DNA from 2 places in the Paracoccus zhouxuedongae genome. Region 1 is predicted to be linked to the other one. Evidence: riboswitches for the same ligand, from Rfam matches in the RefSeq annotation. Region 1 holds a riboswitch; the other holds the start of a gene.
What was found. Region 1 has a riboswitch for cobalamin ahead of nrdH (glutaredoxin-like protein NrdH). Riboswitches for the same ligand answer to the same signal wherever they lie in the genome.
Positions count from the first base shown of each region.

Region 2: another riboswitch for cobalamin. It lies ahead of ACEYYA_RS14865 (ABC transporter substrate-binding protein); the one in region 1 lies ahead of nrdH (glutaredoxin-like protein NrdH).

Region 1 is NZ_JBHFHM010000005.1:127,189-141,806, forward strand. Features, by position in the region: gene ACEYYA_RS07895 (condensation domain-containing protein) at 1-1,803, shown strand, start outside; gene ACEYYA_RS07900 (TonB-dependent receptor) at 1,820-3,907, shown strand; gene ACEYYA_RS07905 (energy transducer TonB) at 4,166-5,050, opposite strand; gene exbD (TonB system transport protein ExbD) at 5,064-5,486, opposite strand; gene exbB (tonB-system energizer ExbB) at 5,486-6,262, opposite strand; gene ACEYYA_RS07920 (siderophore-interacting protein) at 6,265-7,269, opposite strand; gene ACEYYA_RS07925 (MFS transporter) at 7,266-8,483, opposite strand; gene ACEYYA_RS07930 (TonB-dependent siderophore receptor) at 8,483-10,534, opposite strand; cobalamin riboswitch at 10,819-11,005, shown strand; gene nrdH (glutaredoxin-like protein NrdH) at 11,107-11,328, shown strand; gene nrdI (class Ib ribonucleoside-diphosphate reductase assembly flavoprotein NrdI) at 11,333-11,749, shown strand; gene nrdE (class 1b ribonucleoside-diphosphate reductase subunit alpha) at 11,731-13,869, shown strand; gene nrdF (class 1b ribonucleoside-diphosphate reductase subunit beta) at 13,953-14,618, shown strand, end outside.
Region 2 is NZ_JBHFHM010000020.1:13,010-27,627, forward strand. Features, by position in the region: gene ACEYYA_RS14825 (extracellular solute-binding protein) at 1-154, shown strand, start outside; gene ACEYYA_RS14830 (ABC transporter ATP-binding protein) at 215-1,333, shown strand; gene torT (TMAO reductase system periplasmic protein TorT) at 1,330-2,304, opposite strand; gene ACEYYA_RS14840 (ATP-binding protein) at 2,303-5,041, shown strand; gene ACEYYA_RS14845 (response regulator) at 4,996-5,718, opposite strand; gene ACEYYA_RS14850 (molybdopterin-dependent oxidoreductase) at 5,832-8,507, shown strand; tRNA gene ACEYYA_RS14855 (tRNA-Asn) at 8,911-8,985, shown strand; gene ACEYYA_RS14860 (hypothetical protein) at 9,199-9,615, opposite strand; cobalamin riboswitch at 9,864-10,067, shown strand; gene ACEYYA_RS14865 (ABC transporter substrate-binding protein) at 10,236-11,234, shown strand; gene ACEYYA_RS14870 (FecCD family ABC transporter permease) at 11,240-12,265, shown strand; gene ACEYYA_RS14875 (ABC transporter ATP-binding protein) at 12,262-13,035, shown strand; gene ACEYYA_RS14880 (pseudoazurin) at 13,032-13,445, shown strand; gene ACEYYA_RS14885 (class I SAM-dependent methyltransferase) at 13,442-14,215, shown strand; gene ACEYYA_RS14890 (ABC transporter substrate-binding protein) at 14,402-14,618, shown strand, end outside.

The DNA.
Region 1 (14,618 bases):
GCCCTTGGCCTGCACCCCACGGGCACCACGCTGGCGCTGCTGCGTCATCACCTGCTGGCCGATGCCGTGTCGCTGGATGGGCTGATCGCGCGGCTGTGCGCGGCGCTGGACGGGCGCGCCCACTGTGGCATGTCCCACGATCCCCTGCCCCACTGGCTGCGGCCCCTGGACCCCGGCACCGCTGGTTCCGAGCAGCTGACCGATGTGATCCTTGCCGCCCTGCGCGAGGCTTTGGGCCTGCCCGATCTGGGGCCACAGGATGACTTCTTCGACCACGGCGGACATTCGCTGCTGGCCACCCGCGTGATCGGCAGGCTGTTGGATCAGCACGGGATCGAGATCGCCTTTGACGACATTTTCGCCCATGCCACTGCCGCCCGGCTGGCCCTGCGCGCCCGCACCACCGCGCCGCCCCCCCTCGCCCAGCCCGACTTGGCCCAGCCCGCCGCGCCGCAGGACTTTGCCAAGGCGCCGCTATCGCTGGCACAGCAATCGCTGTGGAAGGCCTCGGCGGCGCATGGCCATGGCGCGGTGTTCAACCTGCCCTTCGTGCTGCGCTTTCTGGCGCCGGTGGACGAAGCTGTCTTTGCCGCAGCCTTCCGCGATCTGATGATCCGCCATCCGGTGCTGCGCAGCCTGTTCATCCCGACCGGGGATGAGGTGACACAGCATGTGGTGCCACAGCCCGCGCTGGACAGCTATCGCTGGTGGTGGCATTCGGATGACGCTGGGCAGGCCAGCCTTGCGACCGAGGCCGCGCACGCTTTTGATCTGGCGCGGGAGCTGCCGGTTCGCCTGCGGTTCTTCCGCGACAAGGACGGGCAGGCGCTGTCCTTCCTTTTTCATCACATCGTCCTTGATGAATGGTCGCTGTCGCAACTGATGGCCGAACTGGGCCAGGCCTATGCGGCCCGTGCCAGTGGCCGCGCGCCCGACTGGCCAAACAGCCCGCCGCCGTTTCACCTGTTCGCGCAGGATCAGCGACAGGCCGCCGATACGGCGGCGCATCTGGCCTGGTGGATGGATCACCTGCGCGACCTGCCGGCGCTGCCGCTGCCGCTGCCGGGCCGCGCGTCCGCACCGGCCGGGGCAGAGGCGCGCGGGCTGCTGCGGCTGGACCTTGACCCGACGCTGGCCGAGGGGTTGCGTCGGGCGGCGCGGCGGCTGGATGCCTCGCTGTTCAACCTGTTTCACGCCGCGATCGCTGCGGCGCTGCACGCCATCGCGGGGATGGACCGGCTGGCGGTGGGCACGTCGGCCTCGGGTCGGCAGGCGGCGCGGTGGTTCGATACGGTCGGATATTTCACCACGGTCGTCTGCCACAACATGCGGCTGGACCCCCAGATGACGCTGACCGATCTGGTGGCGCAAAGCCGCGATCTGGTCGCCCGGTCCCTGCCCCACAGCGACGTGCCGATCGACCTGGTCGAGGAGGCCCTGCCCGGCGGCCCGCCGCCCCCCGGCACCCATGTCTTCGAGGTCTTCATCCAGATCCACGCGGGCAACGCGCTGAACGGCGCGCTGCATGGTCCCGCCGGGCCGATCCCCTATCGCCAGATCGAAATCGGCACCCCGCCCTCGATCCTGCCGCTGCATGTCGAGGTGATGGAGGACGTGACCACGCCGGGCCGCGACCTGCACCTGACGCTGAACCATTGCGCCCGCCGCTTTGACGCGGCGCAGGGCCGGGCGATCCTGGCGCGGATGCATCGCGTTCTGGCCCGGATCGCCACGCCCGAAGGCGCAGCCCTGCGGCTGGCCGATCTGAATGTCGCCACCGCCGACACCCATTCACCGACATAACAAAGGACAGCCACAGATGAGACACCCCCGTTCCCTGGCGCCGTTGGCGTCAAGCACCGCACTGACGCTGGTGCTGATGGCCACACCCGGCGTGACCCTGGCGCAGGACCAGACCATCACGCTGGCGCCGATCATCATCACCGGCGAAAAGGTGGTGCGCAGCCTGAAGCGCACGGCGGCCTCGGTCGCGGCCCTCGCGGGCGAGCAGGTCGCGCGCGATCCCGCCGCCCATTCGGTCACAAACGCCCTGGCCGAGGTGCCCAACGTCAATGTCACCGGCACGGTCGCGGCCCCGATCATCCGCGGCCAGGACAGCCAGGGCCCGAACTCGGGCGCGGGCGCGTTCTTCGGCGGCACCGTGCCGCGCGCCACGATCAACGTCGATGGCCGCTATCTCAGCTATAACGAATATGCGCTTGGCGCGGCATCTGCCTGGGATGTGCAGTCGGTCGAGGTTTTCCGCGGCCCGCAGACCACCACCCAGGGGGCCAACAGCATCGCCGGGGCGATCCTGGTCAAGACCAACGACCCGACCTTTGAACGCGAAGGCGTGGCGCAACTGCAATATGGCAGCCGCAACAGCCGCCGTGCCTCGTTCGCGGTGTCCGGGCCGTTGTCGTCGGAACTGGCGGCGCGACTCGCCGTCGATGGGTTCGCCCGCGACACGTTCATCACCTATACCAACCCGAACTTCCGCAAGGGCAACACCGATCAGGACTTTGAAAACCGCGATGTGCGCTTCAAGCTGCTGTGGCGTCCCGCCGACCTGCCGGGGCTGGAGGCGAAGCTGACCTTCAGTCACACGTCCAGCAATCGCCCCTCGTTGGAAAGCGCCAGCACGCCGTTCGAGGATCTGAACAACGATGCCATCGCCATGCCGACCTGGCGCAACCGCACCAACAGCATGGTCGCCGATGTCAGCTATGACTTCGGCAACGGGATGGCGTTGCACAACCAGTTGCAGATCAGCGACCGAACCAACAACCGCTATACCGCGCCGGTCACCGACGGCACCGCCCGACTGGATCAGCGCACCGTGTCCAACGAAACCCGGCTGACCTTTGGCGGGGACGAGGACACGATCTCGGGCGTGGCGGGGCTGTTCGTGGCGCGCACCACCTCTGACGAGATGCTGGACCTGCGCGACAAGCCGGCGGATTTCATCACCCGCTATGACGACACCAAGACCAATCTGGGCGTCTATGGCGAAGCCACCTGGCGGCTGGCGGACCGCTGGCGGCTGACCGGCGGGCTGCGCTATCAGCGCGACGAGATCAGCCGCAGTGGCGTGGCGACCTATGCAAAGGGGCCGCTGGATTACAACGGCACCTTCGACGCCTGGCTGCCCAAGCTTGCGCTGTCCTATGACGCAAGCGAGACGACGACCGTCGGGGCGATGATTTCGCAGGGCTACAACCCCGGCGGCGTGTCGCTGGATTTGCGCCGCGGCAGCTATGTCGCCTTCGCGGCCGAGCGCGTCACAAGCTATGAACTGTTCGCCCGCAGTCAGATGCTGGAGGACCGGCTGATGCTGTCGGGGAACCTGTTCTACAGCGACTACAAGGATGCACAGCGCTTCGTGCGGGTGGTGCTGCCCAACAACTATGGCAGCTCTGTCACTGTCAACGCCGAACAGGCCAAGGCCTATGGGCTGGAACTGGCCGCCGACTATCAGGCCAGCGATACCCTGCGCCTGCGCGGCGGGCTGGGGCTGCTGCACACCGAAGTGTCGCAGTTCAGTGCCGCGACCAGCGATATCCTGGGCAAGGAATTCGCCCGCGCCCCGCGCCACAGCCTGACCTTTGGCGTCGACTGGACGCCGATCGACAAGCTGACGGTGAATGCCTCGGTGCGCCATACCGGCGGCTATTTCTCGGATGACACCAACAGCGAGGCGACGCGGATCGACAGCTTCACCCTGGCCAATCTGCGCGTCAGCTACGTCCCGCGCGAGGGGATCGAGGTCTATGGCTATGCCAACAACCTGTTCGACGAACGCGCGCCGCTGGCCAAGCAGCTCAGCCGGTCAGCCACAGGCCCGGTCATGAACGCCATCATGACCGAACCGCGCGAGGTCGGGATCGGCCTGCGCATGACGTTCTGACCAGACCATCCCCGCCCCTGCGCCAGGTTTCGGCGTGGTGGCGGGGACATCGACCGGCCGGGCGAATGGCCCGGCGCGCCGGATCACGCTTTCAGCGCCACGACCATCGGACCAAGGCGCGGCCATCGTCATGGCCAACCGACGTCAGGCCTTTCGACAAGGCCCGGGACTTGCCACCATCAGCACAGGGATCATGCGGCCAGGGTCGGGCGTGGCGGTTCGTTGCCGCCACGCCCGACCTTGCCGGCGCTCCCCCGTTCAGAACTGAATGAGGATCGGCAGCACGAATGAGTGCCCCTGTCCGCCGGGTGGTGCGGGCAGACGCGGAAGGCGGCCTGCCTGTCGTGCCAGTGCGGCGTCGATTCGCGGATCGCCCGTGCTGCTGGCCAGCCGCGCGGATGCGGCGCCGTTGGCGCCGACCTGGATGGCAAGCTGCACCTGCACCGACGCGCCGCGACCACTGATCCGGGTGCGCTTCATGTGACGGGCGATGCGTGCCCCGGCCTCGGATTGCCAGTTGCGCACCGCGCCGGCACTGGCGGCGGCCGCTTGTGCGCGCGCGCCGTCATCGCGGCGTGGCGCGGCGGGCGCGGCCGCCCTTGGCGCAGCCGGCTTGGCCGTGGCAGGCTTGGCGGGGGCAGGCTCGGGACGGGTGGGGCGCGGCTTTTCGGCCTGCCGCCGGGGCGCGGGTTCGACCGGCTTGGGCCGTGGCGGACGCGACTGCGGGCGCGGCGAGGGTGGCACCAGCTGCTCGGCAAGGTCGGTCGGTGGCGGCAGCGGGGTCAGGGGCGGCAGCTCAAGCTCCGGCTCCGGTTCCGGTTCGGGCTGAGGCTCTGGCTCCGGTTCAGGCTCCGGCTCTGGCTCTGGCTCTGGCTCTGGCGGGGCGGGCTGAACATCCGGCACCTCAAGGATCTGCGGCGGAATGCCGGGATCGACGGGAAGCGCCTCAGGCTCCGGCGCCGGTTCGGCCTCGGGTTCCGGCTGCGGCTCCGGCTCGGGCGCCACCAGTTCGACAAAGACGGGCGCAGCGACGGACGCGGGCGGCCCCGATATGGCCGTGGCCATCAACCAGTGGGCGACACCCAGATGCGCGGCCAGCACCAGTGCCAAGCCGGTCAGCCACCGCGCGGCAGCGCCGATCATGACGCGCCCCCCTTCATGGCAGCGCCGCCGGGCTGTCCAGCCCGACCATCGCGATCTTGGTATAGCCCGCGTCGCGCAACCGGTTCATCACCGCCATCACCTCGCCATAGGGGACGGACTGATCGGCGCGAAGAAAGATGCGGGTGTCGCGGTCGGCACCCGTTTCAGCATCCAGCGCCGCCGCCAGCCCCGCCGGGTCAACCGCCGCGTTGCCCAGCGACAGGCCAAGATCCGGCGCAAGCGTCAGCCACACCGGCTGATCGGGCCGCGGCGAGGCCGCCCCCTGCGCCGCGGGCAGATCGACATTCACATCGACCGTCGCCAAGGGCGCCGCGACCATGAAGATGATCAGCAACACCAGCATGACGTCGATAAAGGGCGTCACGTTGATCTCATGCGCCTCGGTCAGGTCGTCGTCCTGCAGTCCGCCCGCCATCATCGCGCCCCCCGGTCAAGATCGCGGCTGATCAGCCGCTGGATCGCCGCCCCGACGGCGCCAAGCTCCAGCCGATAGCCGGCGATGGCGCGGGCCAGTGCGTTGTAGATCACCACCGCCGGGATCGCCGCGACAAGGCCAAGCGCGGTCGCCAGCAGCGCCTCGGCGATGCCGGGTGCGACCACGGCCAGGTTCGTGGTCTGCGCCTTCGATATGCCGATGAAGGCGTTCATGATGCCCCAGACCGTCCCGAACAGCCCGACAAAGGGCGCCACCGCGCCGATCGTCGCCAGCATCCCGGTGCCGATCGCCATGTGCCGCGCCGCAAGCGCCTGATGCTGCGCCAGATGCGAGGCGACACGCTCGGCCAGCCCCGCCCGCGCGCCATCGGCCGACCGCGCGACCTCGGCCCCGGCGGCACGCAGCATGACGCCGGCAGGGCCTTTGCCGCCCTGCATCGCTTCGGTCAGGTCGGGCGCGGCCTCGATCCGGGCGGCGGCGCGGCGCAGGGCGCGGCGGGCGAAGGCCAGCTCGAACAGCTTGACCACCAGCACCGTCCAGGTGACGACAGATGCCGCCGCCAGCCCGATCATGACCGCCTTGACCACCACGTCGGCCTGCCGGAACATGCCCATCGGCGACAGGTCATGGGGCAGCGTCGCGGGCGCGACCTGGACAAGATCGGGGGCGATCTGGCCGGATGCGGGTCCGGCGACCAGCGCCAGTGCCAGCGCGCAGGGTAGCAGGAACAGGGGTGTGGAAGGGCTGGCGGTCATCATCATTCCTCGCAGCAGGGGGCCGACCAATAGGCGGCAAGATGGGCGCGGGTCCGGGGGATTGCCAGATCCTGCGTGATCGCCCGCCGCAGCGCCTGCAATCGCGCCTTTTCGGTCGCGATCCAGTAGAAATCGGCAGGCGGCGCGGCGGTCAGGTCGCGGGCCAGCGCGGCTTCTGACCGGGGCCGGTGGGTGATCGTCAGGCCGGGGCGCGGCGCAAAGGGGTAATCGGCGCTGTCCCCCAGAAGGGTCAGGTCGATCCGCGCACCCGCCGCCTGCGCGGCGGCGATCCGGGCCAGCGCGGGATAGGCAGTTTCATCCCCGGCCAGCACCAGATGCGCGGCTTGCGGGATCCCCCCGCCGCCCGGCCCGTTCAACCCCACCGTCGCCCCGGCGGCGGCCTGCGCGGCAAAGTTGCAGATCCGTCCACCGTCATGGATGAAGATGTCGGTGTCGAGCCAGCCCGCCTGCGGGTCGATGGCGGCGACGGTATAGGCGGGGCGGTGCAGCCCTTCGGGCCACACGGTCTGCCCGCCCGCGTCCAGATGCGGCCAGCGCGGCGCGCCGTCATCCTGGGGCAGCACAAGGCGGAAATGGATCATGTCGCGGTCCAGCCGGTCAAGCCGCTCGCCCGTCAGCCGCAGGCGCAGGAAATGCGGCGTCAGGCGGGTGACGCCGACGACGTGGGCCAGGCTGAAATTGGGCGGCATCTCGCCTGTGCGGGCTGGGCTGGTCCAGTCAAGGGTCAGGCCGGGAATGACCTCGGCCAGATGCTCGACCGCGGCCTCTTGCAGGGTGAACAGCCAGTCGGGCGTATCGGCGCGGGCAGTGATCCGGCAGCCTTGCGGCGTGGGGGCCAGCGCGACCTCTCCCTCGCCGATCTCGACGCGGGTAGGGTCGGGGGGCGTGCCGTGACAGGTCAGACCGTGTTCGCGCGCAAGGTCGCGAAACAGCGGGTCGACCTGATCGAAAGGCAGCGCCAGCGGTGCATGGGCGTGATGGGTCATGCGATGCGCCTTTCGCGGCCGGGCCGGGCCAGCGCAAGGCCGATCAGCATGGCCGCCCCGGCGCAGACGGCAAACAGCGCGCCAAAGCCCAGATGCTGCGCGACCAGTCCGGCGGCAACGCCCAGACCCATGCTGACGGCGCCATCAAGGCATTGAAACAGCGTGAAATCCACACCGCCCTGCGCGGGATCGGCCAGTTCCATGAAGCGGGCGTAAAGGGCGGTAAAGCCGATCGCCATGACCGCCGAGCCTGACATGAGCGCCGCGCCGACCTGAACCAGCACCGGGATCGCCAGCCCGCCCGCGCCCGCCGCCAACACCGCCAGCACCAGCGCCTGCAAGCCAAGCGAGGTCATCAGCGTGGCGCGGATGCCCATGGCGCGCACCATCCCCCCGCCGATCAGCGCGCCCGCCAGCCCAAGGCCCAGGCTGGCAAGGCCCGACAGGATGCCGACCTGTTCCAGGCCAAGGCCAAGGTCGATCAGATAGGGGCCGGTCATCCCCATCGCGGCCTTGTGGGCGACCACGAAGCCCGCGGCCAGCAGCAGGCCGCGCCGAATCTCGGGGCGGGCAAGGGCGTGGCGCAGGCTGGGCGCGGGCGTCGTTGAGGCAACCGTGACGCGGCTGCGGCGCGCGGCCAGCGCAAAGCCCGCCAGCAGCAGCGCCACCAGCCCGGCCATGGCCAGCGTGCCCGAGGCCCAGCCGTGGCGTGCCACCAGCACGACAAAGGCCCCGCCGCCGATCGCCGCGCCGGCATAGGCCCCGCCGACCTGCGCGGCATTGCCCCAGCCAAGCGATTCCTCGGCCTGGGGGCCAGTCGACAGCGCGCCAACCGCATGGCCATCGACCGCGATGTCCAGCGTTGCCGTGGCAAAGGCGACGACCAGAAGCACCGCCAGCACCGGCAGCAGCGGGTCCAGCGGCAACGCCGCCACCGCCACCAACCCGGCCACCGCCAGCGCGCCGAAGCCTGCCACCAGCGTCGCGGTGCGCGGCAGACCGCCGCGCGGCAGCCGCATCCGCTCGACCCAGGGCGACCACAGCACTTTCAGCGCCCAAGGCAGGATCAGCAGAGACAACAGCCCGATCCGGTCCAGCGGCAGGCCCCGGTCGCGCAGCACTGCGGGCAGTCCGCCCCAGGTCAGGCCGCCGATCACGCTTTGCGCGACATAGGCGGCCCAAAGCCCGCCCAAAAGGGGGATCGGGGCGCGCATCAGAACCGCTTCGACAGGCTGGCGGTCCAGGTCCGGCCCTCGTCGCGGTAGCAGTAACCGGAGGTGCAGGTCTGGTCGCGCCGGTCGGCGAGGTTGCGGATGTTCAGCTGCGCGCGAACGCCCGGCATCTGCGGCAGGTCATAGCTGACCTCAAGATCGACAAAGCTGCGGGCGGGGTTGCGCAGGGCGTTCTGATCGTCGCCATAGCTTTTGCCGACGTAACGGACCCCGGCGCCGACGGCCAGGCCCTCCAGCGCGCCCTGCTGCACCTGATACCGGCCCCAGAGTGACAGCATGTCGCGCGGTGTGCCCGACAGATCGCGCCCGACGGTGCCCGCCGCGCCCTTTTCGATCCGCACCCGCTGATGGGTATAGCTGGCGATGGTCGACCAGCCGTTGTCCCAGTTCGCCGCGGCCTCAAGCTCGATCCCGCGGCTGTTCAGGTCAAGCTGGCGCTGCTTGTTGCGCCCGGTGCTGGCGTCCAGCACCACCCCGTCGCGCTGGTCGATGTCGAACAGCGCCGCCGACAGCAGCATGTTGCTGCCCTCGGGCGCGTATTTCAGGCCGATCTCGCGCTGCGTGGCCTCGGTCGGGCGCGCCGGTCGGGTCACATCGGTGGTCACGTCATCATGAACGACCCCGATATTCGGCGCGAACGAGGTCGAGACATTGGCATAGGCCATCAGCCCCGATTCCCAGCGATAGCTGAGGCCAAGCCGCCCCGACCGACCGGTGTCGCGCTGCGTGCTGCGGGTCATATCGGCGGCGGTCGAGGTCGTGTCGACCTGATCAAAGCGCAGGCTGGCAAAGGCGCGCCAGTTGCCCATGGTCATCTGATCATGCAGGTAAAGCCCGCTTTGTGTGGTCTTTTGCGCGTTGGCAAACGGCACTTCCGCCGCCGCCGTATCGGCCGCCGAGACATAGCCCAGCAGGCTGCGGGCGGAATAATCGGCGCGGGTCACGTCGATCCCAGCCAGCACCTCATGGCTGACCGCCCCGGTCGTCCCCCGCCACGCCAGCGAGCTGTCGATGGTGGCGCTGTCAAGATCCTCGACGTAATGGCCCCAGTATCGCGCCAGCGCCGAACCCGCCGCATAATGGCCGCTGTATTCCAGGTCGATGTCGACATGGGCCAGCCGCCCGGCATGGCGCAGGGTCAGGCTGTCGGACAGGTCATGTTCGACCTCATAGCCCAGGCGCCACTGGTTCTGGGTAAAGTCGTTATAGGCCGGGTCGCCCTCATACAGGTCCGAGACCTGCCCGTAGGCGGGGTTGAAGAATGCCGCCGTGCCGCCGGTCACGCTGCGCGACACCTCGGCCAGAAGGGTCGCGCGGGTGGCGCCATTGTCAAAGGACAGGGCCGGGGCGAAATAGGTCTTGTCATCGGCGTAGCCAGCCAGATCGGTATTGGCCTGCCGGTAAAGCCCGGTCAGGCGATAGCTGAAGCGGTCATCCTTCAGCGGGCCGGACCAGTCGGCGGCGATCTGGGCGCGGTCATTGGCGCCGGTGGTGAAGGCCAGTTCGTGATAGGGTTCGTCCTTGGGCCGTTTCGTCACCAGATTGACGATCCCGCCCGGCCCGCTGACGCCATACAGCGACGAGGCAGGCCCCTTGAGCATCGCCAGCCCCTCGATCCCGTAAGGCTCGGTCTTGTAAAGCGCGGTCGGCGCGTTGAACTGGCGCAGGCCGTCGCGGAAGATGCCGTTGTAATAGGCCGGAAAGCCGCGCAGCGTGAAGGCGTCAAAACGGCTGTCGGCGCCGTAATTGTTGGGGTTGGCACTGGCCGCATAGGTCAGGGTTTCGTTCAGCGTGCGCGGTGCTTGGTCCTCGATCTGGGCCTGCGTCACGATGGTAACGGCCTGCGGGATCTCGGCCACGGGGGTGTCCAGCCGGGTCGCCTGCCGCGAGGTCGTGGCGACATAACCCGACTGCGCCAGTGTCTCGCCGCTTTCGGCGTTCAGGGTGATTTCATCCAGAACGATGGTGTCCTGCGCCCAGGCACCTTGCACCCCGACCGGCAGCGCCGCCCCCGATGCCAGAAGCGTGACCATAAGGGTGCAGGGTCGGGAAAAGGGGGGGAAAGGCATACTGACGCTCCGTCGCGGCGGTGACTGTGGCACTGGGCGCTGGCGGCGGGCTGGCGTTCGGCTGCGATAAGTTATCCGACTTTAAAAGTCAACTAAACGGCTGGGCCGCGTGCAAGCCGCCCCTGCCCTGGGCCGAAGTTCAGGCGCAGGGGCGGATCGGCGCGGCGCACCCGGCTGGCGATCATGTCGCAGGCGGGCGCCATGGTCGCGGTCTGAACACAACATGTTGACATCCACACCCAAGGTGCGCCTAATGCTTGGGTCATGGTTCTTCGGGGCGACTCGAAGAGGAAAGAGGGAAGCCGGTTCAAATCCGGCACTGCCCCCGCAACTGTAAGCGGCGAGCGACGCTGAAACGCCACTGGGCCTTGCCCGGGAAGGCCAGCCTAGCCCCGACCCGCAAGTCAGGAGACCTGCCGTGACAGACGACAACGACCAAAGGCGGTGGGCCTTGGGCAGCGTGTGCGATCCGTGGTGGGCCAGCCCGCCGCTGTCGCGAGCCTGTCCCGGCCCGAACAATGCAGAACGAGGGACAGATGACCATCACCGTATATTCCAAACCGGCTTGCGTGCAGTGCACGGCCACCACCCGTGCGCTTGCCGCGCGCGGGCTTGACTACCGTGTCATCGACCTGACCGAGGATGCGGCCGCCTTTGCCCATGTCAGCGAACTTGGCTATCGGCAGGTGCCGGTGGTGATCGCGGGCGATAACCACTGGGCCGGCTTTCGCCCTGATCTGATTGGGCGGCTGGCCTGATCCGATGGGCGGGCTGGTCTATTATTCATCGACGTCGGGCAATACGCACAGCCTGATCAAACGGCTGGGGATCGTCGCGGACCGCATCCCCGTTGCGATCGCGGACCCGATGCCCGAGCCCGCCCAGCCCTATGTGCTGATCACCCCGACCTATGCCGACGGGATGGGCCGCGGGGCGGTCGCGCCGCAGGTGATCCGCTTTCTGAACGATCCGCGACGCCGCGCCCTGCTGCGCGGCGTCATCGCCAGCGGCAACCGCAACTTCGGGCGACTGTTCGCCTGTGCCGGCGATCTGCTGGCGGAAAAATGCGGCGTGCCCGTGCTGTATCGGTTCGAGCTGGCCGGAACCGAGACCGACATCACCCGCATCCGCGCCGGGCTGGACACATTCTGGAGAACCACATGCTCGATGACCGCCTGACGCAGGCCGAGGCGCTGGATTACCACGCGCTGAACGCCATGCTGAATCTGTACGACGAAGACGGCGCGATCCGGTTCGACGCGGATCGCCGCGCCGTCCGGCAGTATTTCCTTCAGCATGTGAACCAGAACACGGTGTTCTTTCACAGCCTGGATGAGAAGCTGGGCTATCTGGTGGCCGAGGGCTACTATGACCCTGCGGTGCTGGATCAGTATTCGCGGAACTTCCAGCGCGCGATCTGGGATGCGGCCTATGCCCGCAAGTTCCGGTTCCCGACCTTTCTGGGCGCGTTCAAATACTACACCGCCTATACGCTGAAGACCCGCGACGGGCAGCGCTATCTTGAGCGCTACGAGGACCGCGTGGTGATGGTCGCCCTGACGCTGGCGCGGGGCGACGAGGCGCAGGCGATGACGCTGATGGACGAGATCATCTCGGGCCGGTTCCAGCCCGCCACTCCGACCTTCCTGAATGCCGGCAAGGCATCGCGGGGGGAACTGATTTCCTGTTTCCTGCTGCGGGTCGAGGACAACATGGAATCCATCGGGCGGGCCATCAACTCGTCGTTGCAACTGTCGAAACGCGGCGGCGGCGTCGCGTTGATGCTGACCAATATTCGCGAAAACGGCGCGCCCATCAAAGGCATCGAAAACCAGTCCTCGGGCGTTATCCCGGTGATGAAGCTGCTTGAGGACAGCTTTTCCTATGCCAACCAGTTGGGCGCGCGGCAGGGCGCGGGGGCGGTCTATCTGAACGCCCACCATCCCGACATCCTGCGGTTCCTGGATACCAAGCGCGAGAATGCAGACGAGAAGATCCGCATCAAGACGCTCAGCCTGGGCGTGGTCATCCCCGATGTGACCTTCGATCTGGCCCGGCGCAACGAGGACATGTATCTGTTCAGCCCGCACGACATCCAGCGCGTCTATGGCGTGCCCTTCTCGGAGATTTCGGTCACCGAGAAATATGACGAGATGGTCGACGACAAGCGTATCCGCAAGCGCAAGATCAACGCCCGCGCCTTCTTTCAGACGCTGGCCGAAATCCAGTTTGAATCGGGCTATCCCTATATCATGTTCGAGGACACGGTGAACCGCGCCAACCCGATCCACGGGCGGATCACCATGTCGAACCTGTGCAGCGAGATCCTTCAGGTCAATGAGGCCAGCACCTATCACGACGATCTTGGCTATGCGCATCTGGGCACCGATATTTCCTGCAACCTGGGGTCGCTGAATATCGCGGCGGTGATGGACGGCCCCGATTTCGGCGCGACGGTCGGCCACGCGATCCGGGCGCTGACGGCGGTGTCGGAAATGTCGGCCATCGATAGCGTGCCCTCGATCCGGCGCGGCAATGACGAGGCCCATGCCGTCGGCCTTGGCCAGATGAACCTGCACGGCTTCCTTGCGCGCGAACGCATCCATTACGGCAGTGCCGAGGGGGTGGATTTCACCCGCTGCTATTTTGCCGCCGTCGCCTATCACGCGCTGCGGACGTCGAACGCATTGGCGCGTGAGCGGGGGCACAGCTTCACGGGCTTTGAAAAATCGAAATATGCCGACGGGGCGTTCTTTGACAAATACGTCACCCGCGACTGGCTGCCGGAAACGCCCGAGGTGGCCGCACTGTTCGACCGCTTCGGCGTCACGCTGCCGGATCGGGACGATTGGGCCGCCTTGAAGGACGCGGTGATGGCGGACGGGCTGTACAACCGCAATCTTCAGGCCGTGCCGCCCACCGGGTCGATCAGTTACATCAACAACTCGACCAGCTCGATCCACCCGATCGTGTCAAAGATCGAGGTCCGCAAAGAGGGCAAGATCGGCCGCGTCTATTATCCGGCGCCGTTCATGACCAATGACAATCTGGACTATTACCGCGACGCCTATGAGATCGGCCCCGAGGCGCTGATCGAAACCTATGCGGCGGCGACCGAACATGTCGATCAGGGCCTGTCGCTGACGCTGTTCTTCCCGGCCGAGGCGACCACGCGCGACATCAACCGCGCCCAGATCCTTGCCTGGCGCAAGGGGATCAAGACCATCTATTACGTCCGGCTGCGCCAGACCGCGCTGGAGGGGACCGAGGTCCAGGGCTGCGTGTCCTGCACCCTGTGACACAGGACCGATCGGGGCGAACCGGGGGCCTTCTTCCCCCCGGACCCCCGAAGATATTTAGGCCAAGAAGAAAGAGCCCCGCCATGAAAGACCATAAGACCAAAGATCAGGCCACCCGCGTCGTGCCTGCGGCGATCAACTGGAACCGGCTTGAGGATGACAAGGATCTGGAGGTCTGGAACCGGCTGACGGTGAACTTCTGGCTGCCCGAGAAGGTGCCATTGTCCAACGACCTGCCCAGTTGGGCGACGCTACGCCCCGAGGAGCAGACCCTGACCATCCGGGTGTTCACCGGGCTGACGCTGCTGGACACGATCCAGAACACGGTCGGGGCCATCTCGCTGTTGCCGGATGCGCAGACAGCACATGAGGAGGCGGTGCTGACCAACATCGCCTTCATGGAGGCGGTGCATGCGCGGTCCTATTCCTCGGTCTTTTCGACCTTGTGCCAGACCCCCGAGGTGGATGAGGCGTTCCGCTGGTCGGCCGAGAACCCCCATCTTCAGCAAAAGGCCCGGCTGATCATCAACGAATATGATGCCCCGTCACATCCGCTGAAGCGCAAGATTGCCAGCGTGTTTCTGGAAAGCTTCCTGTTCTATTCCGGCTTCTATCTGCCGATGTATTGGTCGAGCCGCGCCAAGCTGACCAATACCGCCGATCTGATCCGCCTGATCATCCGCGATGAGGCGATCCACGGCTATTACATCGGCTACAAATATCAGCGCGCGGTGGAACGCTTGCCCGAA
Region 2 (14,618 bases), on a different contig from region 1:
AGCCGTGCCCGCCGGTGGCCCCGAGCCGCTGATGCAGGATTACGTCGCCATGCAGGATGCCGCCATCGACGGGATCCAGGCGCTGATCGAGGGTGAGATCACCCCCGAGGAGGCCGCCAAGCAGATCCAGGACGGCCTGACCGCGCTGAACTGACACCCCAGGCGCGGGCCGGGATCGGCCCCGGCCCGCGCCATCACCCGCAGCGAAAGGACCATGATGGGACAGGTGCAACTGACCGGCGTCACCAAGGATTACGGCGCCGCCCGCGTCATCCACCCCACCGACCTGACGATCCCCGAAGGTGAGTTCGTGGTGTTCGTCGGCCCCTCGGGTTGCGGCAAATCCACCATGCTGCGCATGATCGCCGGGCTGGAAAGCATCTCGGCGGGCGAGATCCGCATCGACGGCAAACGGGTGAATGACCTGCCCCCGGTCGACCGCGGCATTGCCATGGTGTTCCAATCCTATGCGCTTTACCCGCATATGAGCGTCTTTGAAAACATTGCCTTTCCGCTGCGCGTCGCCCGTCTTCCGCAGGCCGAGGTGACCGCCCGCGTCCGGCGCGCGGCCGAGGTGCTGAAGCTGGAAAATCGCCTTGAGCATCGCCCCGGCGCGTTGTCGGGCGGCCAGCGTCAGCGCGTCGCCATCGGACGCGCCATCGTGCGCGAACCCGCCGTGTTCCTGTTCGATGAACCGCTGTCGAACCTTGATGCCGCGCTGCGCACCGAAATGCGGGTCGAGCTGTCGCGGCTGCATGGCCAGCTTGGCAACACGATGATCTATGTGACCCATGATCAGGTCGAGGCGATGACCATGGCCGACCGCATCGTGGTGCTGAACGCGGGCCGCGTGGCGCAGGTGGGCAGCCCGCTGGATCTGTATCACCGCCCGGCCAACCGCTTTGTCGCGGGTTTCATCGGCAATCCCAACATGAACTTCCTGCCCGCGACGGTCGTGCAGGCGGATCAGGATGGCGTGCGGGTGGCGCTGACGGGCGCGGGCGAACATCTGCTGCCGGTCGATCCGGGCGCGCTGCGCCCGGGCGATGCCGTCAGCCTGGGCATCCGCCCCGAGGATCTGCGCCCCGTCGATACCGGCGCGCTGCGGGCCATGCCCGAAGTGGTCGAACATCTGGGCGCCAGCACCGTGGTTCATGCCCGCGCCGAGGTTGGCGTCAGCCTCTGCCTGATCGCCGACGGCACGACCGCCATCCGACCGGGCGCGCCCGTGGCGCTGGAGTTCGATCCCGCCGATGCGCATCTGTTCGACGATCAGGGCCGCGCCCTGCCCCGCCGCCGGGTGCCGCAGATCCTGCCGCCCGGCGCGATCTAGCGGATCGCCGGGAAATAGCCCGCCGGTGAGAGCGGCACCCGATCCGCCGCCGCCCCCGCGCCCAGCAGCACCACCTGCGGGCCGGTCCAGCCTGTCGGGCGCGGCGCGCCCGCCAGCACCCGCGCCAGCAGATCGGCTGCCATCTGCCCCTGCGCCACCGGATCGTCAAAGGGCGCCGCCGCCACCTGCCCGCCCGCCAGCCCCCGGCGCACCGAATGGCTGACATAGCTCGCCGCCAGCAGCGGGCGCGGCTGGTCGGGATGGGCGGCCAGATAGCCCATCGCCGCCTCGATCGCGGGGGCGCTGCCGATCAGGATGTCGGGCGGCGGGCCTTCGGCAAAAACCCGCGCGACGGCGGCGAATTGCTGACGCAGCCCGGTATCGGCGGCATGGACCGCGACGATCTGCACCGCCGAGCCTGCCAGTCCGGCGCGCAATCCGCTTTCCAGCGGCGCGACCCAGCCGGATTCCGGCGGGCCCGAGATCAGCACCGCCCGCCGCACAGGTTGCCCCGCAGGCGCACCCCCCGCCAAAGCCCGCCCCAGCACCTGCCCCATCACCCGCCAATCCACGCCGATGGCACCGCTCAGCCCGCTGAAATGCAGCTCATTGACCAGCGCCACCACCGGCACCCGCGCCGCCGCCCGGTCCAGCGCGGCGATCAGGTCGGGGTGATCCGAACTGACCGCGCCGATCAGGATCGCCGCCGCGCCGCCCGATACGCAATCATCGATCTGCGCGATCTGTCGGTCGCGGGCGCGGTAGCCGCCGGCTTCGTGCAGGGTCAGATCCATCCCCAGATCGCGCGCGCGGCTTTCCAGGCCAAAGCCCACGCTCAGCCAGTATTCATCCTTGAAATGCGGCACCAGCACGCAGACCGGGGCGGCGGCAAGGCTGGTCGCGCCCGTCAGTGCCACGCCAAGTGACAGCGCGATTGCGCGGGCGATGCGGGCTGCGTAACAGGGGTTCATGCGCAACCTTCGTCTGGATTCGCGGCTTTATCTGTTGCTGGCGCTGTTGGCGGCGCTGGTGATGATCGTCGGCGGTCTGGCGGTCGGCGTCAATCACCTGCTGATCCGCGGCCATCAGGCGATGCTGAACGATGCGCTGCCCTTTGCCGAACGCAGCGGCGCGCTTGAGGCGGCATCCAGCCGCGCGGCGTGGGCGGCAACGGGGATCGAACATGCCGCCGATCCGGCGGGCCTGACGCGTGCCGCGGGCGACATGGCCGCGGCGCTGGATCAGCTTGAGGCCGCCTATGCCGGGCTGGCGGGCGCGGGCAGCGGCGCCGATTTCGCCGCCCTGCGCGCCGATCTGGCGGCGTTGACCCGGGCCGCACAGGACGACATCACCCAGACCGGCGCGCTTGACCGGGCCAGCCGTGATCTGGACCGGCCGCTGTCGGCGCTGGATGATCTGCTGGCCGCGCAGACCGAACTGGCGCGGGTGCGGTTGACGGCCGGGATCGCCGATCTTCACGCCGGCGCGATGCCCGATCCGCGCAGGGGCTTGGACGATCTGGCCGATGACGCGCTGTTCGCCTTTGAACGCACGATCGAAACCGCCCGCGCCGCCGAGGTGATGCGCCACAGCGCGCGGGCGGTGATGGCCGCCCCTGATGCCGCCGCCATCGACACCGCCCGCGCCCATTTCGCCGAGGCGCTGGACCAGGCAGTGATGCGTCTGGATTACCTGCCGACCGCCCCCGCGCGCGCCGAGGCCGGGGCAGCCCTGGCGGCGCTTGGCGCGGCGCTGAACGGTGACGGGCTGTTTCAGCACCGCCTTGACGGGCTGGCTGCGGGGGCCGTGCGCGACCGTGCGCTGGCGCGGCTGCGCGGCGATATCGCGCAGGTGCAGATCGCCGTGCGCGATGTGGAAATCGCCGCGCAGCAAGGCCAGTTGGCGCGGCTGGCGCAAGCGGCGCGGCAATCGCAGCGGCTGTTCTGGGGGATGCTGGCTGCCGTCGCGGCGGCGCTGGCGGCGGTGGTGGCGCTGGTGATCTATGCCCGCGCGCGGCTTGTCGCGCGGCTGGGCCATGTCGCCGCGCGGCTGGTCACAGTGGCCCAGGGCGATCTGGGCCAGCCACTGCCGATCAGCGGCGCCGATGCCATCGGCGGCATCGAACAGGCGCTGAACGCCCTGCGCCTGCGCGCCGCCGAGGCCCAGGCCCTGCGCGGGCAGCTTGAACAGGCGGTCGAGACCCGCACCCGCGAACTGGTGCAGGAGATGGCCGCGACCGAGGCCGCCCGCGCCCAGGCCGAGGCCGCCGCCCGCGACCAGGCGATCTTCACCGCCCGCATGAGCCATGAAATCCGCACGCCGCTGAACGGGCTGATCGGAATGCTGGCGCTGATCGAGCCCGCCTCGGAGGCCGAGGGCGAGCGGCTGCGGCTGGCGCGCGGCGCCGCCGATGATCTGTTGCAGATCGCCAACGACATCCTTGCCCTGACCGCGCCCGATGGTGCGTCCAGCCCCGCCCCGGTGCATTTCCGGCTGCGTGACCTGATCGCGCAGGTGCAGGCACCGATGGCCGCGCTTGCCGCGCAAAAGCGCCTGCATTTGGACGTCGACCTGGCCGACGGCGCGCCCGAAGTGGTGCAGGGCGATGCCGTCCGCATTCGTCAGGTGCTGACGAACCTCCTGTCGAATGCAGTGAAATATACCGATGCCGGGCGGGTCGCGCTGCTGGTCGATCACGCCCCCGGCCCGGACGGCCAGCCCGTCCTCAGCTTTGCGGTGACCGATACCGGCCGCGGCATGAACCCCGATCAGGCGGCGCGGGCATTCCAGGATTTCAGCCGCGCCGACTGGACGCGCCGCGCCGGGATCGAGGGCAGCGGCCTGGGTCTGGCCATCGCGCGCCGCCTGACCGAGGCGATGGGCGGCGCGCTGGATCTGCACACCGCGCCGGGCGTCGGCACCCGCGTCACCCTGACCGTGCCGCTGGCGATCGGTGATCCGGCCCGTATGTCTGCGCCGGATGACCCTGCCCCCACCGCCCGCCACGGCCTGCATGTGCTGGTGGTCGAGGATCACCCCGTCAACCGGCTGGTGGTGCGCGCCTTTCTGGATCGGCTGGGCTGCCGTGTGACCGAAGCCGAGGATGCGGCCGGCGCGCTGCGCGTCGATGCAACGGTCGATCTGGCGTTGGTCGATCTGGACCTGCCGGACCGTCCCGGCCAGACGGTGATCGCGGATCTGCGCGCCCGCCAGCCGGATCTTCCGGTGGCGGCACTGACCGCGCATTCGCTGGCCGATGACGCGGCGACCCGCGCCCGTCTGGGCGTGGTCGCGGTGCTGCAAAAGCCGGTCTCGCCCCGCGCCCTGGCCGATCTGCTGGCCGGGCTGGCACCAGATGCGCCGGATGGCGTGGCCGCGACCTTGGCGCGCGACCGCGACCAGATCGGGACCGAGACGGTGGCGGCGCTGATCGCGGCCTTTCTGGACGATCTGCCCGGCGCGGTCGCGGCGATCCTGTCCGCCGAAGGCCAGGCCCGCGGGCGGGCCGCGCATCGGTTGAAGGGTGCTGCGTCGAACTTTGGCCTGTCCGATCTGTGCGACCATCTGGCGCGGATCGAGGCCGAACCGGCAGCGCTGGACGACACCGCCCTGCGCCAAAGCGCCGACACGACCCGCGCCGCCCTGCGGGCTGCCGCCCGGGGTCAGGGCATCGCGCTGCCCGATGAGGGGTCGGAAACCAGCCGATAGCCCGCGCCATGGATCGTCAGGATCAGCCCCGGCGCAACCGGATCATCGCCCAGCTTGCGCCGCAGCCGCCCGATCACCACGTCGATCACCCGCCCCGCCGCACGCTGCCCCTCGCGCCCGATCGCCTGCGCGATGCGGTCGCGCCCCAAGGTCAGCCCCGGATGATCGGCCAGCACCGCCAGCACGTCGTATTCCTGCCCGGTCAGGGTCACGACCTGAACCGGTGACACCAGCCTGCGGCGGATCCTGTCGAACCGCCACGGCCCGATCATGTCGACTGGCGCCGGACCCGCCGGGGCCTGACCGATATCGGCAATCCGCGCCAGCAGATTCTTGACCCGCGCCGCCAGTTCGCGCGGGTCAAAGGGCTTGGTGACGTAATCATCCGCCCCCATTTCCAGCCCGACGATCTTGTCGACCTGATCGCTGCGCGAGGTCAGCAGGATGATCCCCACCCGCGAATTGGCGCGCTGTTCGCGGGTGATCGTCAGCCCGTCCTTGCCATCCAGATTGATGTCGACCAGCAAAAGCTCGGGCGGGTCGTCGGCGATCACCGCCTCCATCGCGGTGGCGTCGCTGACTTCGGTCACGCGGTGGCCCTGCTGGCGCAGATAGGCGGCCAGCCGCATCCGCGTCACCCGGTCATCCTCGACGATCAGCAGATGGGCCTTGGTCATGGCGGTCTTTTACATCCTTTTACAGGATCGAACAGCAGAAGTTGGGACAAATCAACGCGCCAGATGCCGCAGGCAGCACAGACTGGCCGCAACACCAAAGACAGGAGATCCCGATGACCTTTGCATCCCCCACCCGCCGCGCCTTTCTGCAAGGCGGGCTGACCGCCGTCAGCCTGGGCACGCTGATGCGCGGCACCGCCCTGGCCGCGATCGACCCCAACAGCTTTTCGGGCCGCATCTTCAGCGCCAGCCATTATGGCCCGTTCGAGGCCGTGGTGCGCGACGGCCGTCTGGTCAACATCAACGCGATGATGGAACTGGATCAGCGCCCAACCGAAATGCTGATGTATGGGGTGCAGGATCGCGTCTATGACAAGACCCGCATCGCCGGGCCGATGGTGCGCAAATCCTATCTGGAGGGCTGGCAGACCGGCGACACCAAGCCCGAGCTGCGCGGCAAGGAGCCGTTCGTCCAGGTCGACTGGGATACCGCCTACAAGCTGGCGGCCAAGGCCATCGTCGATACCGCCGCCGAACATGGCAACAACGCCATCTTCAGTTCGTCCTATGGCGGCTGGAGCCACGCCGGCCTGATGCGCCCCAACGTGCTGCAAGGCCGCCTGTTCAACCTGATCGGCGGCTGCACCATCACCCAGGGCGACTGGTCGGCCGGTGCCAGCCAGATCAGCCTGCCGCGCGTCATCGGCGATATGGAGGTCTATTCCGCCCAGACCGCCTGGGAGGTGATCCGCGACAACACCGAGGTGTTCGTGCTGGTCGGCTGCGACCCGATCAAGAACAACCGCATCGAATATACCGTGGCCGATCACGGCATGTATGGCCCGTGGGAGCAGATCCGCGACAACGGCTGCAAGTTCATCAGCATCAACCCGCAAAAGACCGCCTCTGACATCTATCTGGATGCCGAATGGGTGCGGATCGTGCCCAATACCGATGTCGCGCTGTTCCTGGCCATGGCCCATCATGTGCTGGACAAGGGCCTGCAGGACGATGCCTATCTGGCGAAATACACCGTCGGGTCCGACAAATGGATCGCCTATGTCAAAGGCGATGACGGCACCCCCAAGACGCCCGACTGGGCCGCCGCGATCACCGGCATTCCCGCCGACAAGATCCGTGAACTGGCCGAGCTGATGGCGACCTCGCGCACCGAAATCGCCGGGGCCTGGTCGCTGCAACGCGCCCATCACGGCGAGATGACGCATTGGGCGATCATCAACTTTGCCGCGCTGATCGGCAAGATCGGCAAACCCGGCGAGGGCGTGGGCTTTTCCTGGCACTATGGCAATGGCGGGATGCCGCAATCAGGCAAGGGCACGCCGGCGGGCCTGAGCCAGGGCAAGAACCTGGTCAAGGACATCTGCCCGGCCTCGCGCATCACCGAAATGCTGGAAAACCCCGGCAAGACCTTTACCTATAACGGCATCGAGCGAACCTATCCGGCGATCCGCATGATCTACAACGCCGGCAACAACTTCATGTCGCACCAGCAGGATACCAACCGGCTGATCAAGGCGCTGGAAGGGGTCGAGACGATCATCAGCCAGGACGTCTGGTGGACCGCCGCGACCCGCTGGGCCGACATCGTGTTCGCCGCAACCTCGACGCTGGAACGCGACGACATGTCGGTGGGCGGCACCTATTCCAACGACCGCATCTATGCGATGAAAAAGGTGATCGAGCCGGTGGGCGATGCCAAATCGGATTTCGACATCTTCGCCGAACTGGCGGATTATCTGGGCGTGCAGACGGCCTTCCTTGAGGGCGAGCAATTCCCCGAATACATGGACATTCTGCGCTTTGCCTATGAAAAGACCGGCGCCGCCCAGGACGTGCCCTTCGACGAGTTCTGGGAGCGCGGCTACGCCTGGCAAAAGGCCCCGCCCGAGGCCCGCAAATGGGTGCGGCACGGCGATTTCTATACCGACCCCGAGGCCAACCACCTGCATACCGAATCCGGCAAGATCGAGATGTTCTGCAATCAGATCGCCGCACTGAACATCGACGATTGCCCCGGTATGCCGGTCTGGCAGGAACCCCACGAATATCTGGGCAATGCCGCCGAGGGTCAGCTTCACGTCGTCAGCCCCCACCCCTGGTTCCGCCTGCACAGCCAGATGGGCAACAGCGAACGGCTGCGCGAGCTTTACATGGTTCAGGGCCGCGAGCCGGTGCGCATCAACCGCCAGGACGCCGAGGCGCGCGGCATTGCCGATGGCGATCTGGTCGAACTTTACAACGACCGCGGCACGGTGATCGCGGGCGCGGTGGTCAGCGACGACATCATGCCGGGGGTGGTGTCGATCTATGAAGGCGGCTGGCCGCAACTGGACAGCAAGGGGCGCTGCAACTCGGGTCTGGTGAACTTTGTCACTTCGACCCAGGCGTCCTCGGGGCTGAGTGCGGCGACGACGGCGAACACCTGTCTGGTGTCGATGCGCAAATGCACCGATCCCGAAGGCCCGAACCTGGCCTATGAGCCGCCGCAGATCATCGCCGGCGAGCCGCTGGCCGAGATCGACGGCGACCAACTGGGCCTGGATCGGATCTATGATCTGGTGCAAGAGCTTTACGCCCATATGGAGCCGGGCGAGCGCATGTTCTATGAACGCTGCACCGTCTGCCACGGCCCGCGCGACCCGGCCGGGTTTACCCAGCAGCAGTGGAAGGGCATCCTGCCGTCGATGTTTGAACGTGCGGGTCTGGACGACGACCAGCGCCAGATGGTGACCGACTTCCTGATGAAGAACGCCGCCGACGCGATGTAGGCGACCAAAAACAGCCGGGGGCCGCAATCGCGGCCCCCTTTCCATTCGGTGACTAGCCCGCGCCTGGGATCGCCGAACGGCCCCAGGCGGCCACCACACCCGGTTCCGCGTCCCGCTGCACAGCCACCCGCACCGCGTCACACCGGCCATCCCTGCACCGCCAACGCGGGCCGGAGTGGCACCAGCCATCCGCCGCCAGGGCCACCGCCCCAAACCCGCAGGCAGCCGGATCGCCAGCAACCATCCCTGCCCCATCCGCCCCCATGTCAGCCCTGAACCCCGCCCATCAAACGCCCCCGCCAGACCACCCGGCGCACCCCTTTGACGGCGGTCCGAATATTTCAAAAAAGTCACGAAACCCCTCTGGACGCCCCCCAAACCCCTTGCTATACGCCCCCCATGTTCCGGCGTAGCTCAGCGGTAGAGCAGTTGACTGTTAATCAATTGGTCGTAGGTTCGAACCCTACCGCCGGAGCCAAATTTTTCTAACGGCCTGAAAACACTAGATTTGTGAAGTCCACGCCGCAGCGACTGTGAGTGCCGCATGTGTGTGCTTCACAATTCGACCGGAGCTAAGTCCGAAAGGAAGCTCTGATGGGTGTGGCTCGCCACGGATATTTGCAGGCTCTGCCACGGATATTTGCAGGACGTCGATTTTCGTAAACGGCCCGTTTACAACCCAGCAACCCACTCAGAAATCCGTCTCGACATAGTCCGACATGATGTCCCATGCGACGCTGGCGGCAGTCGTGTGGTTGCTGCGCCAGGCGTATTGATAGCTCAGCAGAGTGGTCTGGCCCGGCAGAGCGATGCCGGGCGGGCCGGACAGGGTGCCGGTGGCGACATGACCTGTGTTCAGGCGTGCGACCTCGTAATGCACGATCCCCGCCCCGGGCGGCGCGAACAGGGACAGATCGTAGACGTCGACGCCGGAGGTGTTGCAGGGGAAGTTCGCGCCAAGATCGATAGGCGGCTGGGGGACCGAGCCACCCCAGAAGATCTTGAAGTTGGTGTCCGCCTCGCCGTGGCCCAGGCCGATCAGGTTCGTATGGGCATAGGGATCGATGTTGTTCTGGCTGCTGGTCCAGTAGCCGACCCCGACACACATCCGCTCACATTTGACCCCAACAGGGTCAGAAATCTCGAAACGCCTCTGCCTCAAACACCGGTCCCGGCACTACTCCCTGCCGCCGCATTGATGCGCAGCCCCGCGACGGCCCCGGCGGCCCAATGCGCTGCAACAGGTTGGCGGCTCAATCCAGCGCATCCGCGCCGACCCGACGCGCGCGATTGGCGGCCATGACCTGCCGATTACCCACGCCCCACTTATCCGCTTGCCCCCGGGCCGAACACCCGTTAACGCTTATTCCCGTCGGTTTCCGTAAGGAATTGAAAGGGAATCCGCCGCCTTGTCCTTCGGGCCATGGCGAACCGGAACTGCCCCCGCAACTGTAGGCGGTGAGGGGTGGGCGATCATGCCACTGCGGTCACAATCCGCGGGAAGGCTGCCCAGCTCGACGATCCGCAAGTCAGGAGACCTGCCGACGCAGGAGTTTCAACAAACCGGGCGGGGTGTCCGGGAAGGTGCAAGATGTCCTTTGCCAGCGGTCGCGACGCGGCCCGGTTCCGTCAATTCTGTCCTTTCCGGGCTGCCCTGTGCGGCGGGCTGTGCGGGGTTGCGGCCTTCCGTCCCGTGTCCGGTTCCCCTTTCATGACCGGAGACAGACGATGATCAGACCCATCCTGCTGACGCTTTTCACCACCGCCGCGCTGCCGGCCTTTGCCACCGATTACCCGCTGACCTTGCCCAATTGCGGCGTGGACGTGACCTTCGACAAGGCGCCCGACAGCGCCGTCACCGTGGGTCAGGCTGCGACCGAAATCCTGTATTCGCTGGGCCTTGGCGACAAGGTGAAGGGCACCTCGGTCTGGTTCACCAGCGTCCTGCCCGAGTTCGAGACGCTGAACGCGGGCGTCGAGCGGCTGGCCGACAACGACCCCAGCTTTGAAAGCGTGGTCACCAAGCGGCCGGGCATCGTCGCGATTCAATATGAATGGCATATCGGCCCGCAGGGCATCGTCGCCACGCGCGAACAGTTCCGCGATCTGGGCATCCCGACCTACATCCTGCCCGCCGACTGCGCCGGCAAGGACAATTCCAAGGGCGCGGACGGCACGCGCACGGCGATGTTCTCGACCGAGGGCATCTATCAGGGCGTGACCGAGCTGGCGCAGATCTTCGATGTCGAGGATCGCGGCACGGCGCTGGTCACAGAGCTTCAGGCACGCCAGCAGGCAGCCGTCGACAAGGCCCGCGCGCTGGAGCTGAAGGACGCATCCGCGGTGTTCTGGTTCTCGTCCGCCGAGATGGACGTGGATCCCTATGTCGCTGGTCGCAAAGGCCCGCCCGGCTGGATGATGGAGCAGCTGGGGCTGAAGAACGTCGTCGAAAGCGACGAGGAATGGCCGACCGTCAGCTGGGAGACGATCGCCCGCGCCAACCCCTCGGTGATCGTGGTGGCCCGCATGGACCGCCGCCGGTTCGAGGCCGACGACGTTGAACAAAAGCTGGCCTTTCTCAAGTCCGATCCGGTCGCCAGCCAGATGGACGCGGTGAAGAATGACCGCATCGTGGTGCTGGACGGGCATTCGATGGATCCCTCGATCCGCAACATCGCCGCGCTGGAAACGCTGGCCGAGGCGCTGGCCGGGTTCGACCTGAAGTGACGGCTCTGCCTGTTTCGCCCATCCACGCGCGCCTGTGGAAGGTCGCGGCGGGGCTGGCCGTGCTGGCCCTGGCCGTTCTGGCGGGCGTCGTGATCGGCGAAACGCCGCTGCCGCCGGGGACGGTGGCAGCGGTCCTGGCCAACAACCTGTGGGGGGCGGGCCATGTCGTCGACCCCATCGACGCGGGTATCATCTGGTTCTATCGGCTGCCGCGCACGCTGGTCGCGGCCGCGTGTGGCGCGGGGCTGGCACTGTCGGGGGCGGTGTTGCAGGCGCTGGTGCGCAATGCGCTGGCCGATCCCTATCTGCTGGGCGTGTCGGCCGGGGCCTCGACCGGGGCCGTCGCGGTCACGATCATGGGCGTCGGCGCCGGGGCCATCGGCATTTCGGGCGGCGCCTTTGTCGGGGCCGCGCTGGCCTTTCTGTTGGTCGCGGCACTGGCGCGGGCGGCGGGCGGCGGTTCGGCGCAGCTGGTGCTGGCCGGGATTGCAGGCTCGCAGCTGTTCAACGCGCTGACCTCGTTCTTCATCGCCAAGTCGGCCAATGCCGAACAGGCGCGGGGCATCATGTTCTGGCTGCTGGGCAATCTGTCGGGCGTGCGCTGGCCCGATGTCGCACTGGCGGTACCGGCGGCCGCGGCGGGGCTGATGGTCTGCCTGTGGTTCACGCGCGCCATGGACGCCTTTGCCTTTGGCGCGGGGGCCGCTGCCTCGCTGGGGATCGACGTGCGGCGGGTGCAGATCGTGCTGATCGGCGCGGTCACGGTGATGACGGCGGTGATGGTCAGCCTTGTCGGCTCGATCGGCTTTGTCGGACTGGTGGTGCCCCATGCGATGCGCTTCGTCGTGGGCGTGCGCCACGGGGCGCTGATCCCGGCGACGGCGCTGGCAGGGGCGGTGTTCCTGATCGCCGCCGACCTTGCCTCGCGCTTGTTGATCCCTGGGCAGGTGGTGCCCATCGGGGTCGTCACCGCGCTGGTCGGCGCGCCCGCCTTTGCGATGATCCTGATCACCCGGCGGGGCCGGGCATGAGGGTCGCGGCACGCGGTCTGTCGTGGAAAGCGGGCGGGCGGGCCATCGTCACCGATGTCGATCTGGACATCGCGCCGGGCGAGACGCTGGGCATCGTCGGCCCGAACGGATCCGGCAAGTCCACGCTGCTGCGGCTGATCGCGGGCCTGTTGCCGCGTGCCGGGGGCGAGGTGCGGCTGGACGACACCCCCCTGCCCCGCCTGACCCGGCGTGAGGTGGCGCAGCGCGTGGCGCTTGTCGAACAGCACGCCGACACTGCCGAGGCGCTGACCGTCCGCGACGCCGTCGAACTGGGCCGCACCCCCTGGCAATCGGCGCTGTCGCCACGCGGTGCCGATGACGACGCCATCGTCGATCGTGCGATGCAGACCCTTGGCATCACCCATCTTGCGCGCCAGCACTGGGCCACCCTGTCGGGGGGCGAGCGGCAGCGCACCCATATCGCCCGCGCCCTTGCGCAGCAGCCCCGGCTGCTTCTGATGGACGAGCCGACCAATCACCTGGACATTCATCATCAGCTGTCGGTGCTGCGGCTGGTCCTGCAACTGCCGGTCACGGTCGCGGTCGCGCTGCACGATCTCAATCAGGCGATGGGCTGCGACCGGCTGGCGATCATGGCGGCGGGCCGCCTTGTCGCCTGCGGCCCGCCCGCGACTGTGCTGACCGGCCCGCGAATGGCCGAGATCTTTCGCGTCGGCGCGCGTCCCCTGATCGACGCGCATGACGGCGCCACCATCCATCGTTTTCACTGCCTGACGGAGCAATCATGAAACTCGCCGCACTGATCCTGATGCTGAGCGCCACCCTGGCGCAGGCCGAGACCCATGAGGTCAAGATGCTGAACCGCAATGACGAAGGCCCGATGATCTATGAGCCGCAGCACCTGACCATCGCGCCCGGCGATACGGTGCGCTTCCTGCCGACCCAGTCCGGCCACAACGCCGCCACCATCGACGGCATGATCCCGGACGGCGCGGAGGCGTGGAAGTCGAAGATCAACGAGGAGTTCGAGGTGACGCTGACCGTCCCTGGCCGCTACGGGATCAAATGCTCGCCCCATTATGCGATGGGCATGGTCATGGTGATCGACGTGGGCGAGGATGCGGAGGCCGAGATCCCGGCCAACGTGCCGGCGCGGGCGAAGCAGCGGTTCGACGCGATCCTTGGGCAAAAGCCGTGAACGCGAACCGCGATCTGGTCGAGGATATCCGCGACTACTGGTCGCGCCGGGCGGAAACCTTTGACCTTGCATTCGGCCACCGGATCGCGCCGGGTGCCGAGGCCGCAGCCTGGTCACAGCCGATGCGCGCGCATCTGCCCGCGCCGCCGGCGCATGTGCTGGAACTTGCCTGCGGCACAGGTGAGGTCACGCGCCTTGTCCACGATCTTGGCCACGAGGTGACGGCGCTGGATTTTTCCGAAGCCATGCTGACCGTCGCCCGCGCCAAACATGCGGGCAAGGCCCGGCTGCGGTTTCTGCATGCCGATGCAGGACAGACGATGGAGCCGGATGCCCGTTACGACGCGATCCTGTGCCGGCATCTGGTCTGGACGCTGGTCGATCCCGCCGCCGCCTTTGCAGACTGGTTCCGCATCCTGCGGCCAGGCGGGCGGTTGCTGATCTATGATGGCGACTGGTCGCGCCCCAAGCCTTCGGGTCGGTGGGCGGCGTGGCTGCTGACCCTGTGGGACCGTTACTCGCCCGATCCCCATTACGACGGCGCGACAGGCGAGGCGCATGCCACGATCATGCAGCGCCTTCCCTTTGGCGACGGGCTGAGCGCCGCGCGGCTGGCGCCGATGCTGGAGGCGGCGGGATTTGCCGGGGTCAGGGTGCTGCCCCACACACCCATCGCCCGCGCGCAGCGCCGCACGAACGGACTGCGCAACGCGCTGCGCACGCGGGTTTACGACCGCTTCATCATGGTGGCCGAAAAGCCTGCGGGCTAGATTGCGATCAGCGATCCCGGTCCGCCGCCCTGGCGGACCCGGCGATCAGACGGTTACGGGGCGAAGCCCGTGAACCGCCCTTTGGCGCGGTGCCGAATGCTGCATCCGACCAATAACCAACTAAACTAGTCAAATATTTTCCGCCGTGCTATCCCAGCCAGGATTCGACCAGCACGAGCCTGCATCATGACCTTTCACCGCCCGCTTGCCGCCGCCACGATCAGCCTGATCGCCACCATGGCGCAGGCCGACCCCACCATCTACCCGCTTGAGATCACGAACTGCGGCCAGACCGTCACCTTTCAAGGCGCACCGAAGAACGCGGTCGCGCTGGGGCAGAACAGCGCAGAGATCATGTATCTTCTGGGGCTTGAGGACCGGATGGGGGCCACCGCCTTCTGGC